3 regions of the Klebsiella oxytoca genome follow, and region 3 is predicted to be linked to each of the others. Evidence: predicted binding sites of a transcription regulator. Region 3 holds the regulator's gene; each other region holds the start of a gene.
What was found. Region 3 encodes LexA, which represses DNA repair genes until DNA is damaged. Its sites were predicted from a motif close to TNCTGTATGTACATACAGNA; they were not measured.
Positions count from the first base shown of each region.

Region 1: a site for LexA is predicted at 2,338-2,357, ahead of sbmC (DNA gyrase inhibitor SbmC). Genes of this name have one in related genera too.
Region 2: a site for LexA is predicted at 1,996-2,015, ahead of metR (HTH-type transcriptional regulator MetR). Genes of this name have one in related genera too.

Region 1 is NZ_CP046115.1:3,507,866-3,512,130, reverse strand. It holds gene dacD (serine-type D-Ala-D-Ala carboxypeptidase DacD) at 1-664, shown strand, start outside; gene GJ746_RS16420 (capsule assembly Wzi family protein) at 817-2,253, shown strand; gene sbmC (DNA gyrase inhibitor SbmC) at 2,380-2,853, shown strand; gene GJ746_RS16410 (FUSC family protein) at 2,952-4,010, shown strand; gene GJ746_RS16405 (DUF496 family protein) at 4,179-4,265, shown strand, end outside.
Region 2 is NZ_CP046115.1:231,106-235,370, reverse strand. It holds gene metE (5-methyltetrahydropteroyltriglutamate--homocysteine S-methyltransferase) at 1-1,815, opposite strand, end outside; gene metR (HTH-type transcriptional regulator MetR) at 2,047-3,000, shown strand; gene GJ746_RS01100 (carboxylate/amino acid/amine transporter) at 2,888-3,787, opposite strand; gene yigL (sugar/pyridoxal phosphate phosphatase YigL) at 3,876-4,265, opposite strand, start outside.
Region 3 is NZ_CP046115.1:347,862-352,126, reverse strand. It holds gene dinF (MATE family efflux transporter DinF) at 1-1,107, opposite strand, end outside; gene lexA (transcriptional repressor LexA) at 1,180-1,788, opposite strand; gene GJ746_RS01630 (diacylglycerol kinase) at 1,911-2,279, opposite strand; gene plsB (glycerol-3-phosphate 1-O-acyltransferase PlsB) at 2,409-4,265, shown strand, end outside.

The DNA of each region.
Region 1 (4,265 bases), 2.2 Mb from region 3:
CGTTCACGGCCTGGACGCGCCGGGACAGCACAGCTCGGCCTACGACCTTGCCGTGCTCTCGCGGGCGATTATTCACGGCGAGCCGGACGTTTACCATATGTACAGCCAGAAGAGCCTCACCTGGAACGGCATTACCCAGCAGAACCGCAACGGCCTGCTGTGGGATAAAACTATGAACGTTGATGGTCTGAAAACCGGCCATACCTCCGGCGCCGGATTTAACCTGATTGCCTCCGCTGTGGACGGTCAGCGTCGACTCATTGCGGTGGTCATGGGAGCCGACAGTCCGAAAGGGCGTGAACAACAGGCCGCAAAGCTGCTGCACTGGGGCCAGCAAAACTTTGATACCGTGCAGGTCCTGCAGGACGGCAAGCAGGTTGGCGTTGAGCGTATCTGGTATGGCGATAAAGAGCAGATTAAGCTGGGTACCGATCAGGACTTCTGGCTGGCGCTACCGAAATCGGAAGTCTCGCGTATCAAAGCAAAATATGTGCTGGACAATAAAGTGCTGGAAGCACCGATTGCCGCCCATCAGCGAGTCGGGGAAATCTCTCTTTATGAGGGGGATAAAGTCGTGGCCCACTGGCCGCTGGTGGCCCTCGAAAGCGTTGGCAAGGGCGGCATGCTGTCGCGCTTTAGTGATTATCTGCATCAAAAACTGTAACTTTTCCGCCGCTCCACCCGGAGCGGCATCTCGTAGCTATCTGATTGTTATGGCACTTCGGTTTGCACTTCGTTTAGTTTCAATCCATTACCTTACCCGGTCACCCTTCAGGAAATAACCTGGCGTTTCTGCGCCAAAACGGAGCTGGGAAGATGAAATATTTTGCGCGTCGTGCGCTTTCTCTGGGACTTTTTGCCGTTTTTAGCACCTCTTGCTTCGCCTCTGGTCTCGTCCTGGCCGATAACGAATTTCGCAATGATTTAGCCTGGTTATCCGATCGTGGAACTCTCTCATTAAGCTTGTCGACCTGGCCCCTGAGCGAGGAGGAGATTAACCGTGCGCTGGCCAATGCACGTCCAACAACATCAGCAGAGAGAGTGGTGCTGAGCAGGGTGAATCAACGATTACGATCGTTAAAAGCCGATGTGCGTATGACGGGCTACAGTTCAACCGATAAACCGGGAACGCCGCAGGGTTTCGCCCAGTCTTATCCCGCTGACCAGTCGCTTTCTGTTGCGCTGAACAACAGCGGTGAATGGTGGGATCTGCACCTGCAGGGTAACGTTGAAGGGGATAAACGCATCGGCAACGGCTCCAGCGTGAACGCCAACGGCGCATACGGCGCGGTAAAACTGTGGAACCAATGGCTGGCATTTGGACAAATTCCGCAATGGTGGGGGCCGGGTTATGAGGGTAGTCTGATTCGCTCCGATGCCGCGCGACCGCTGACCGGTTTTCTGCTGCAGCGTGCCGAGCAGAGCGCGCCGGAAACCTCATGGTTGAGCTGGATCGGCCCGTGGCAGTATCAGCTTTCCGCCAGCCAGATAAACCAGTATACCGCCGTGCCGCATACAAAAATTTTTGGCGGTCGACTGACGTTTTCGCCGCTAACCTCGCTGGAGCTGGGGGCCTCGCGCGTCATGCAGTGGGGAGGTGAGGGGCGTCCTTCATCGTTTAGCAGCTTCTGGGATGCGATGACCGGCAATGATAACACCGGCGAATCGGCCGACGATCCCGGTAACCAGCTGGCGGGTTTTGATTTCAAATTGAAGCTGGCGCCAACCCTGGGCTGGCCGGTGAGCATCTACGGCCAGGTAATCGGCGAGGATGAGGCCGGATATTTACCCTCGGCGCACCTCTATCTTGGCGGCGTGGAAGGGCACCATCAGTGGAACAGCAATGCGCTTAACTGGTATCTGGAAGCGCATGATACCCGCTCGAATATGGGGCGTACCAATTACATCTATTCCCACTTTATCTACAAAGATGGTTACTACCAGCAGGGTTATCCGCTGGGCGATGCGATGGGGGGAGATGGGCGTCTGTATGCCGGTAAGGTCGAGCTGGTTACCGAAGAGAATCAGCGCTGGAGCGCGCGTCTGGTCTACGCCGAAGTCAATCCGAAGAACCAGCGAATCAATAAAGCCTTCCCGCACGCTGATACGCTTAAAGGAGTACAGCTGGGATGGAGCGGCGATGTTATGCCAACGGTACGCCTGAATACCTCCGTGTGGTACACCGATGCAAACCACAGCGCCAGCGACGATCTTGGGGCCAGTATCGGCGTTGAGCTGCCGTTCAGTTTATAAACGGATGGTGGCGTTTTTTTAATCTTCTTGCCGCGCGGATTTGTGAATTGCCGCACATACTATGGGAGATAGTACTGTTAGATTTTATGTATATATATACAGTATTTTATCAACAGTGGAGGCAGCATGGACTATAGCGTTAAATCGGTAGGCAAGAAGAAAATTGCCGGGTTTCATCTGGTCGGTCCCTGGGAGCACACGGTAAAACAGGGTTTTGAACAGCTGATGATGTGGGTTGATAACAGCCAGGTTCCGGCGCAGGAATGGGTCGCCGTTTACTACGACAATCCTGATGAAGTGCCGGCGGAACAGCTGCGCTGCGATACCGCCGTCACGGTGGCGGAAGACTACGTGATCCCTGCTAATAGCGAAGGGGTGATGATGACCGAAATCGCCGGTGGGGATTATGCTATTGCTCGAGCCAGAGTTGAAAACTTTGACTTTGCGACGCCGTGGTATCAGTTCTTCGAGAGCCTGATGCAAAGCAAAGAGCATCAGATGGCGATGAAACCCTGTTTTGAAGTTTATCTTAACGATGGTAACCAGGACGGCTACTGGGACATTGATATGTATATCGCGGTCGAACCTCTGGTTAAGTAAAATATTATCCCTTAAGTTGACAAGGTTTCTTACATTCGCGTGATGCTTGCGGCGAAAAAGTAGTTACAATTGGCCTTTTCGGTGTGTCGGAGTTGGTTGTGCGCGCGGATAAATCACTTAAGCCATTTGAAATTCGGCTCTATCGCCATTACCGCATCGTTCATGGCGTGCGAATAGCCCTGGCCTTCGTGCTTACCTTTGTGCTGGTGCGCTTACTCAACGTTCCCGAAGGGACCTGGCCTCTCATTACCCTGGTGGTGGTGATGGGGCCAATCTCTTTTTGGGGAAACGTCGTGCCGCGTGCGTTTCAGCGTATCGGTGGCACGATCCTCGGTTCGGCGCTCGGGCTGGTCGCGCTTAAGCTGGAGCTTATCTCTCTGCCCATCATGCTACTGTGGTGCGCGGCGGCGATGTTCCTCTGCGGCTGGCTGGCGTTGGGTAAAAAACCTTATCAGGCTCTGCTGATCGGCATTACGCTGGCGGTGGTTGTCGGCGCGCCGCCGGGAGATATGAACACCGCGCTGTGGCGAAGCGGCGATGTTATCTTTGGTTCCCTGCTGGCGATGCTGTTCACTGGCATCTGGCCGCAGCGGGCTTTTTTGCACTGGCGCATCCAGATGGCCAGCTACGTTACCGCCTTCAACAGGCTTTATCAGGCGGGGTTCTCGCCGAACCTTGTTGAGCGTCCGCGCCTCGAGAAGCACCTGCAAAAGGCGCTTAACGACGTAGTGAAAATGCGCGGATTAATCACCCCGGCTAGCAAAGAGACGCATATCCAGAAATCCATCTTTGAGGCGATCCAGACCGTCAGCCGTAATCTGGTGTGCATGCTTGAGCTACAAATTAATGCCTACTGGGCATCGCGTCCCGGACATTTTGTAATGCTTAATGCCCAAACGCTGCGCGAAACCCAGCACATGACCCAGCAGACGTTGCTAACTATTGCGCACGCCTTGTATGAGGGCAACCCGCAGCCCATTCTTGCTAATAATGAAAAGCTGAACGAAATTGTGGCCGAGCTGCGCCTGCTTATCAAAGAGCAGCAGGACGAAAATTTCTCCGAAACGCCGATCCATGGTTATGTCTGGTTAACCATCGAGTTGGCGCGCCAGCTTGAGCTGTTGTCGCATTTGATCTGCCGGGCATTGCGTAAATAAAGACCAGATACGCGTCGTTTTCCTATCGCTTGCTTCGATTCAGCAGCGTTTAGGGTTATGATGAAGGCAAAGGAAAAAACATTGTCATCAGCGGCTGCTAACAGTTATGTTAGCCCTATGTAGCAGTCGCTTTAGCGAATCCGAATCTCAAATATTAGGGGTGTAAAAATGGAAACAACTAAGCCTTCTTTCCAGGACGTACTGGAGTTTGTTCGCCTGTACCGTCGTAAGAACAAACTGCAGCGTGAAATTCAG
Region 2 (4,265 bases), 120 kb from region 3:
TTCGCGCAGCGCCGGTTCGTCAATCTGGATAATGCCAATACCGGCCGCTTCCAGATCGGCCACTTCATCGCGCAGCGCAAGGGCTATCTGCTTCGCAATGGTTTCACGGCTGACATCTTCACGCGGAAAGGACCAGCAGAGAATGGTCACCGGGCCGGTCAACATGCCTTTTACCGGTTTATCGGTCAGCGACTGGGCGTATTTTGCCCACTCAACGGTGATCGCCTCCGGGCGGCTGACGTCACCAATCACCACCGGCGGCTTAACACAGCGGGAACCGTAGCTCTGCACCCAGCCGTTTTGCGTGAAAATAAAGCCGTCCAGATGTTCGCCGAAGTATTCTACCATATCGTTACGCTCGGCTTCACCATGAACCAGCACGTCCAGCCCCAGCCGCTCCTGCTCAACGATCGCCTGCTTAATATGTTCAGCGATGCCGGTACGGTAGCGGTTAGCGTCGAGATTACCCTTTTTGAAATCCAGACGCAGGCCGCGGATCTCAGTGGTCTGCGGGAATGAACCGATGGTGGTGGTCGGCCAGGCCGGAAGCTTAAAGCGCGCTCGCTGGGCGGCTGCGCGAACCTCGTAGGCGCTCGTGCGCTGGCTGTCCTGAGCGGTGATCGCCGCCAGGCGTTGCTCTACCGCCGCGTTATGTACGCGGGTTGAATGGCGACGGGCCTGGATCGGCGCGCTCCATTCGGCAATCGCAGCGGTAACGCCGCTGTTCAGCGCATCGCGCAGCAGCGCCAGTTCCTGGCATTTTTGCAGGGCGAAGGCAAACCAGCTCTTCACTTCGGCATCAAGCCGCGTTTCCACGCTCAAATCGATCGGGCTGTGCAGCAGGGAGCAGGAAGAGGCGACCCACAGCTCGCGTTTGCCGACAATCCCTTTAACCTGCGCGTATTTTTCGCTCAGATCGGCGCGCCAGACGTTGCGACCGTTGATCAGGCCCGCGGAGAGCAGCCAGTCGGCAGGCAGGCGCTTATGCAGTTCGGCGACATCATCCTGGCCATGGACCAGATCCACATGCAAACCCTGCACCGGCAGCGCGGTAATGGTGTCGAGGTTATCGGTAATGCCTTCAAAGTAGGTGGTCAGCAGCAGCTTAACCTCGCCGTTAAGCGCCTCATAAGCCGGTTTGAAAGCCTCCAGCCACGCCTGCGGCAGCTCAAGCACCAGCGCAGGTTCATCAATCTGTACCCACTCAATGCCGCGTTTTGCCAGCTCTGCCAGTACCTGCCGATAAACCGGCAGAATATCGTTCAGCAGGCTCAGACGATCGAACGGCTCACCTTTTACTTTACCGAGCCACAGATAGGTGACTGGCCCAAGCAGGACGGGCTTCACTTTGTGGCCCAGCGCCAGCGCTTCGTCCACCTCATCCAGCAGCTGTCTCCAGCTCAGTTTAAACTGCTGGCCTTTCACGAATTCCGGCACCATGTAGTGGTAGTTGGTATTAAACCATTTGGTCATTTCCGCCGCCGCAGCCGGTTCGCCGGTCGGCGCACGGCCGCGGCCAATGCGGAACAAAGTATCGATATCGACGGAGCCGTCTTTGTTCTGATGACGAGCCGGCACGTTGCCCAGTAGCAAGCTGGTAGTCAGAACATGGTCGTACCAGGCGAAATCGCCTACCGGCAGCAGGTCAACGCCGGCCTGCTTCTGCTGCTGCCAGTGACGAGCGCGCAGCTCGCGGCCGACAGCCAGCAGCTCTTCGCGGCTGGTCTTACCCGCCCAGTAGCTCTCTTGCGCTTTCTTTAGCTCGCGACGCAGGCCAACGCGAGGGAAACCGAGGGTGTGGTTAATAATTGTCATTTTTTGAGCCTCATAATTGCAATCCGAAAGATTTCGGATTTAGGGAAGGCGGCAAACTTGCTCATCCCCAGGAGCTTACTGAAGTAAGTGACTGGGGTGAGGAAGTGCAGCCAACGCACCATAAATTCGAAAGATAAAGGATTTAGACGTCCAGATGTTTACACATCCATAATTGACAGTTACTGTATATTCCTCAAGCGCAAATTATTCATGCCGAAGTGAAGGACTTTCATGATCGAAATTAAACACCTGAAAACGCTCCAGGCGTTGCGGAACAGCGGTTCTCTGGCGGGCGCGGCGGCGGCCCTGCACCAGACACAGTCCGCCTTATCCCACCAGTTCAGCGATCTGGAACAGCGCCTTGGCTTCCGTCTTTTTGTGCGCAAAAGTCAGCCGCTGCGCTTTACGCCGCAGGGAGAGATCCTGCTGCAGCTGGCCAATCAGGTGCTGCCGCAAATTAGCCGCGCCCTGCAGGATTGCAACGAGCCGCAGCAAACCCGTCTGCGTATCGCCATCGAATGCCATAGCTGTATTCAATGGCTCACCCCGGCGCTGGAGAATTTCCGCGCCCGCTGGCCGCATGTGGAAGTGGATTTTCAGTCCGGGGTCACCTTCGACCCGCAGCCGGGCCTGCAGCAGGGCGAACTGGACCTGGTTATGACCTCTGATATTCTGCCGCGCAGCGGCCTGCACTATTCGCCGATGTTTGATTACGAAGTGCGGCTGGTAATGGCGCCGGACCATCCGCTGGCGGCAAAGACGCGTATTGCGCCTGAGGATTTAGCAACCGAGATGCTGCTGATTTATCCGGTGCAGCGCGGGCGCCTGGATATCTGGCGTCACTTCCTGCAGCCAGCGGGGGTCAGCCCGCAGTTGAAGAGCGTCGATAATACGCTGCTGTTAATTCAGATGGTTGCTGCGCGGATGGGCATCGCCGCCCTGCCGCACTGGGTCGTGGAGAGCTTTGAGCGCCAGGGGCTGGTGATCACCAAAACCCTCGGCGAGGGCCTGTGGAGCCGACTGTACGCCGCGGTACGCGACGGCGAGCAGCATCAGCCGGCCACCGAGGCGTTTATTCGCTCAGCGCGGAACCACGCTTGCGATCATTTACCGTTTGTGCGGAGTGCGGAGCGACCCAGCGCCGATGGACCCATAGCGAGGCCAGGATCACCAGAGCTCCTGTGATAAAGCTTGGCCAGCGGGGCTGTTGATGCCAGATAGCAAGGTTTACCAGCAGCCCGGCCGGCACATGCATATTATTCATGATGCCGAGCGTACCGGCATCCACCTGGGTAGCGCCGTAGTTCCACATGAAGTAGCCAATTCCCGATGCCGCCACGCCAAGAAATACCAGAATGCCCCACTGCAGCGAGGTTTCCGGCATTTTCTGCGCGTTACCCAGCATCAACCAGGCCACTGTCGCTACCAGAAACGCCCCGACGTAGAACCAGGCGAAGGCGTTATGCTGCGGCATCGGACGCGTTTCCATCAGGCGCTTGTAGCCCACCATGCCGATAGCGAAGCTAATGTTGGAGAGCTGTACCAGGATCAAACCGGTCCAGAAATGATCGGTCACCTGGTCGTAACGGATAATCCCCGCGCCGATCACCGCCAGCAGAGCGCTAAAGGCGTAGCCCCAGCGCAGACGGCGGCGGCTCATTACATCGTAAATCAGCGTGATATAAAGCGGCGTCAGGACGGTAAACAGCAGAAGTTCGGACACCGTCAGGTACAAGTAGGCCTGGAAACTCAGCATGTACATGATGCCAAGCTGCATCGCACCTACCAGCATATACAGGCCGATGGTTGACAGGCTCTGCCCGCGGGAGCGCAGGAAAGGTAAAAATACTAATGCCGCCAGGCCAACGCGCGCCAGCACCGCGAAATAGCTATCGACGTGGCCTGCCAGATATTCGCCATACAGGCTGAAGGAGAAGGCCCACAGGATGGTGGTAATAATCAGTAGCGCCACAATGAATGTCTCACAGAGTAAAGAACACTCATTGTAGCGAAGTGATTGGTTGACAACTGTTCACTTATAAAGCAAACGTCAATCTTTTTTAATCAAGATAGAGTTTACGTAGATAGTGCGGGACGGCGTCATCGGCGTTGCTGCCGATCACTTCCAGTTCAGGATGCAAATCTTTCAACCGCTGGTGCGCGTCGGCCATAATGCAGCCCTTACCCGCCAGCGACAGCATTTCCGCATCGTTCATGCCGTCACCGAAGGCAATGCACTCTTTCAGGCTATAGCCGAGCATTTTCGCGACGGCTTCCAGCGCATGTCCTTTTGACACGCCGCCGGCCATCACTTCGAGGCAGGTTACGGTAGAGAAGCTCACGTTCACGCGATCGCCCCAGCGGGCGTTGATTGCCTGCTCCAGCGGCAGCAGATGCTCATGCTTATCGCAGGTGAAAAAGACCTTGCTGATGCCTTCAGGATCGAGTTC
Region 3 (4,265 bases):
GAGCAGGTAGCACCAGACGCCAACGAGCGGCAGTATCATCTGCCACACCAGATAGCGGTCGGCCAGCTGCTGTAGCGATGACAGCGAGGTTAACAAAGCAATAATGCGTTCGCCGGCGAGGCAGTAGATGAGCGCGAACGCCAGAGCCACCATCCCTGACTGGCGGCAGGCCGCATGCCATACGGCAAGCAGTTGGCTATCGTCGCGGGCGCCGTAAGCCTGCCCCGAGTGAGCCTCTACGGCGTAGGCAAAACCGTCCAGCGCATAGGCGGTAAAGGTCAACATCGTCATGAGTACGGCATTGACCGCGACAACATCAGCGCCGAGACGGGCGCCATATACCGTTACCGCCCCAAAACAAAGCTGTAGCAGCAGCGATCGCAGCATGATGTCGCGATTCAGCGCCAGCAGACGTCGTATATCTCCGCGCCAGGCATTTTTCAGCATCAACAGGGAAACGCCGCGTAGCGCCAGCACCCGTTTCGCCATTAGCAGGCCAATGACGAAAGTGGCATATTCTGCCGTAACCGTCGCCAGTGCCGCCCCCTGCACATTCATGTGCAGGCCCATCACCAGCCATAAATCGAGCACAATATTGAGCACGTTACCGACCACCAGCAGGATCACCGGCGCTCTGGCGTACTGTACCCCAAGCAGCCAGCCCAGCAGAACCAGATTTGCCAGCGAAGCCGGAGCGCTCAGCCAGCGGATCTCAAGGAAGCGCCGGGCCTGCTCAAGTACCGCTTCGCTACCGCCAACGATATGCAGCGCCAGATTTATTAACGGGATCCTGAAGAGAACAATCGCCAGCCCGGCGGCCAGCGCCAGGCCTAGCGGTTGCACCAGCGCACGCGCCAGCCGCTGCGGATCTTTTGCGCCAAACGCCTGTGCCGTTAGTCCGGTCGTGCTCATTCGCAGGAACAAAAGCAGCATAAAGAGGAAACTGGTCGCCGTCGCACCGACGGCCACGCCGCCCAGATAAACCGGGCTGTCGAGGTGACCAATAACGGCAGTATCCACCAGTCCCAGCAGAGGAACGGTGATATTGGAAAAGATCATGGGCAGCGCTAAGCGCCAAAGGGCTTTGTCGGCGGCGTTAAAAAGCATGGGGAAAGAGCCAAAATGAGGAAAAACGACGCGGCATCATACAATTACTGATGATGCCGCGGGATGAAGAAATTACTGCCAGTTGCCGTTACGGATAACGCCGACGGCCAGGCCTTCAATAGTAAAACTCTGCTCGCGGAGATCCACCACAATCGGTGAAAATTCGCTATTTTCTGGCAGCAGTTCAACGACGTTACCCTGCTTTTTCAGACGCTTCACGGTAACTTCTTCGTCAATGCGCGCCACAACCACCTGGCCGTTACGCACATCCTGCGTTTTATGTACCGCCAGCAGGTCACCGTCGAGAATACCGATGTCTTTCATCGACATCCCGCTGACGCGCAGCAGAAAATCGGCATTCGGTTTAAACATGGCCGGATCGACCTGATAGTGACCTTCAATATGCTGTTGCGCCAGCAGAGGCTCGCCTGCCGCGACGCGACCGATAAGCGGCAGACCCGTTTCTTCTTCCGTCAGTAGACGAATACCGCGGGAGGCACCGGAAACGATCTCAATTGCGCCTTTACGCGCCAGCGCTTTCAGGTGTTCTTCCGCCGCGTTTGGGGAACGAAACCCCAAGCGCTGAGCAATCTCCGCACGCGTCGGCGGCATGCCCGTCTGGCTGATATGATCCCGAATGAGATCAAACACCTCTTGCTGCCTGGTCGTTAACGCTTTCATTCCGCCCCCTGGGTGTATATACAGTTATGCTGTGAGTATATACAGCTAACGGTGATTTTGGAACCACATTTCACACAAAAATCAGGAGTTTCTTTCCGTTTTGCGAGCAGATACGAAAGGACTTAGCGATAGTTTGCCCATAAAAGCACTGCCCATGTGATCAGCGCGATGATAATCGCCAACAACACCGCCGCAGAGCCCATGTCTTTTGCTCGCCCCGAGAGCTCATGGCGTTCAGGGCCGATACGGTCCACGACCGCTTCAATCGCGCTGTTGATAATTTCAACTATCATCACTAACAGGACTGAGCCAATTAACAGCACTCGCGTAATGGCATCAACGTCTAACCAGCAGGCTATCGCCACGGCAATAATGGCCGCGACGCCTTCCTGACGAAATGCGGCCTCATTGACCCATGCCGCGCGAAATCCTTTCCAGGAATACCCTGCAGCTTTAATAATTCGGGTTAACCCAGTGGTATTATTGGCCATCAAACGAACCTTTTTATGTAAATGACATCAATGAGTGTACGCGTTTACTGCGTTACAACGGAAATTTTGCGCACTTTCTGTTATTCTTGCGGCGCATTTGCATGATTAACCAGAGGCTTCACATCGTCTATGTCTGGCTGGCAACGAATTTACTATAAATTACTGAATTTACCATTAAGGGCGCTGGTAAAGAGCAAGTCGATTCCGGCACAACCTGCTCAGGAATTAGGCCTGGATACCTCGCGGCCGATTATGTACGTCCTGCCCTACAATTCGAAGGCGGACCTGCTGACGCTGCGCGCGCAATGTCTGGAACATGAGTTACCGGACCCACTAGAGCCGCTTGAGATCGATGGCGCCCTGCTACCGCGCTACGTATTCATCCACGGCGGACCACGCGTGTTCACCTATTACACGCCGAAAGAAGAGTCTATTAAGCTATTCCACGACTATCTCGATTTGCACCGCAACCATCCTGACCTTGACGTGCAAATGGTGCCGGTCTCGGTCATGTTTGGCCGCGCACCGGGACGTGAAAAAGGCGAGGTTAACCCTCCTCTGCGCATGCTCAACGGGATACAAAAATTCTTCGCCGTTCTGTGGCTGGGCCGCGACAGTTTTGTGCGTTTCTCACCTTCGGTCTCTTTGCGGAAGATGGCGGACGAGCACGGCACCGATAAAATTATCGCTCAGAAGCTGGCCCGCGTGGCGCGTATGCATTTCGCCCGGCAACGTCTGGCGGCCGTCGGTCCACGTCTGCCTGCGCGTCAGGATCTGTTTAATAAACTACTGGCATCGAAAGCCATTGCTCGCGCCGTAGAAGACGAAGCGCGCAGCAAGAAAATCTCCCATGAAAAGGCGCAGCAAAACGCTATCGCCCTGATGGAAGAGATCGCAGCGAACTTCTCCTACGAGATGATTCGTCTGACCGACCGCGTGCTAGGCTTTACCTGGAACCGCCTGTATCAGGGAATTAACGTCCATAACGCTGAGCGCGTGCGCCAGCTGGCACACGAAGGCCACGAGATAGTTTATGTTCCATGCCATCGCAGCCATATGGACTATCTGCTGCTCTCTTACGTCATTTATCATCAGGGGCTGGTTCCGCCGCACATCGCTGCCGGCATCAACCTGAACTTCTGGCCAGCCGGGCCGATTTTCCGCCGCGGTGGCGCATTCTTTATTCGCCGTACGTTTAAAGGCAATAAGCTCTATTCAACGGTATTCCGCGAATATCTTGGCGAACTGTTCAGCCGCGGCTACTCCGTTGAGTACTTTGTCGAGGGCGGTCGTTCCCGTACCGGGCGTCTGCTGGATCCAAAAACCGGCACCCTGTCGATGACCATCCAGGCGATGCTGCGCGGCGGCAATCGTCCGATCACTCTGGTACCGATTTATATCGGCTACGAGCACGTGATGGAGGTCGGTACCTACGCTAAAGAGCTGCGCGGCGCAACGAAAGAGAAAGAGAACCTGCCGCAGATGTTGAAAGGTCTCAGCAAGCTGCGCAATCTCGGTCAGGGCTATGTTAACTTCGGTGAACCGCTGCCGCTGATGACCTATCTCAACCAGCACGTGCCGGACTGGCGTGAGTCTATTGACCCCATCGAAGCAGTCCGTCCTTCCTGGCTGACGCCGACGGTGAATAACATCGCCTCAGACCTGATGGTGCGCATCAACAATGCCGGGGCGGCAAACGCCATGAACCTGTGCTGTACGGCGCTGCTGGCATCGCGTCAGCGCTCGCTGACTCGCGAGCAGCTTACCGAACAGCTAGAGTGCTACCTCGCCCTGCTGCGCAACGTGCCATATTCGGCGGATGCGACCACCCCAGCGGCTTCTGCCAGCGAACTTATCGACCACGCGCTGCAGATGAACAAATTCGAAGTCGAGAAAGACACTATCGGCGATATCATCATTCTGCCGCGCGAGCAGGCCGTCCTGATGACCTACTACCGCAACAATATCGCCCATATGCTGGTGATG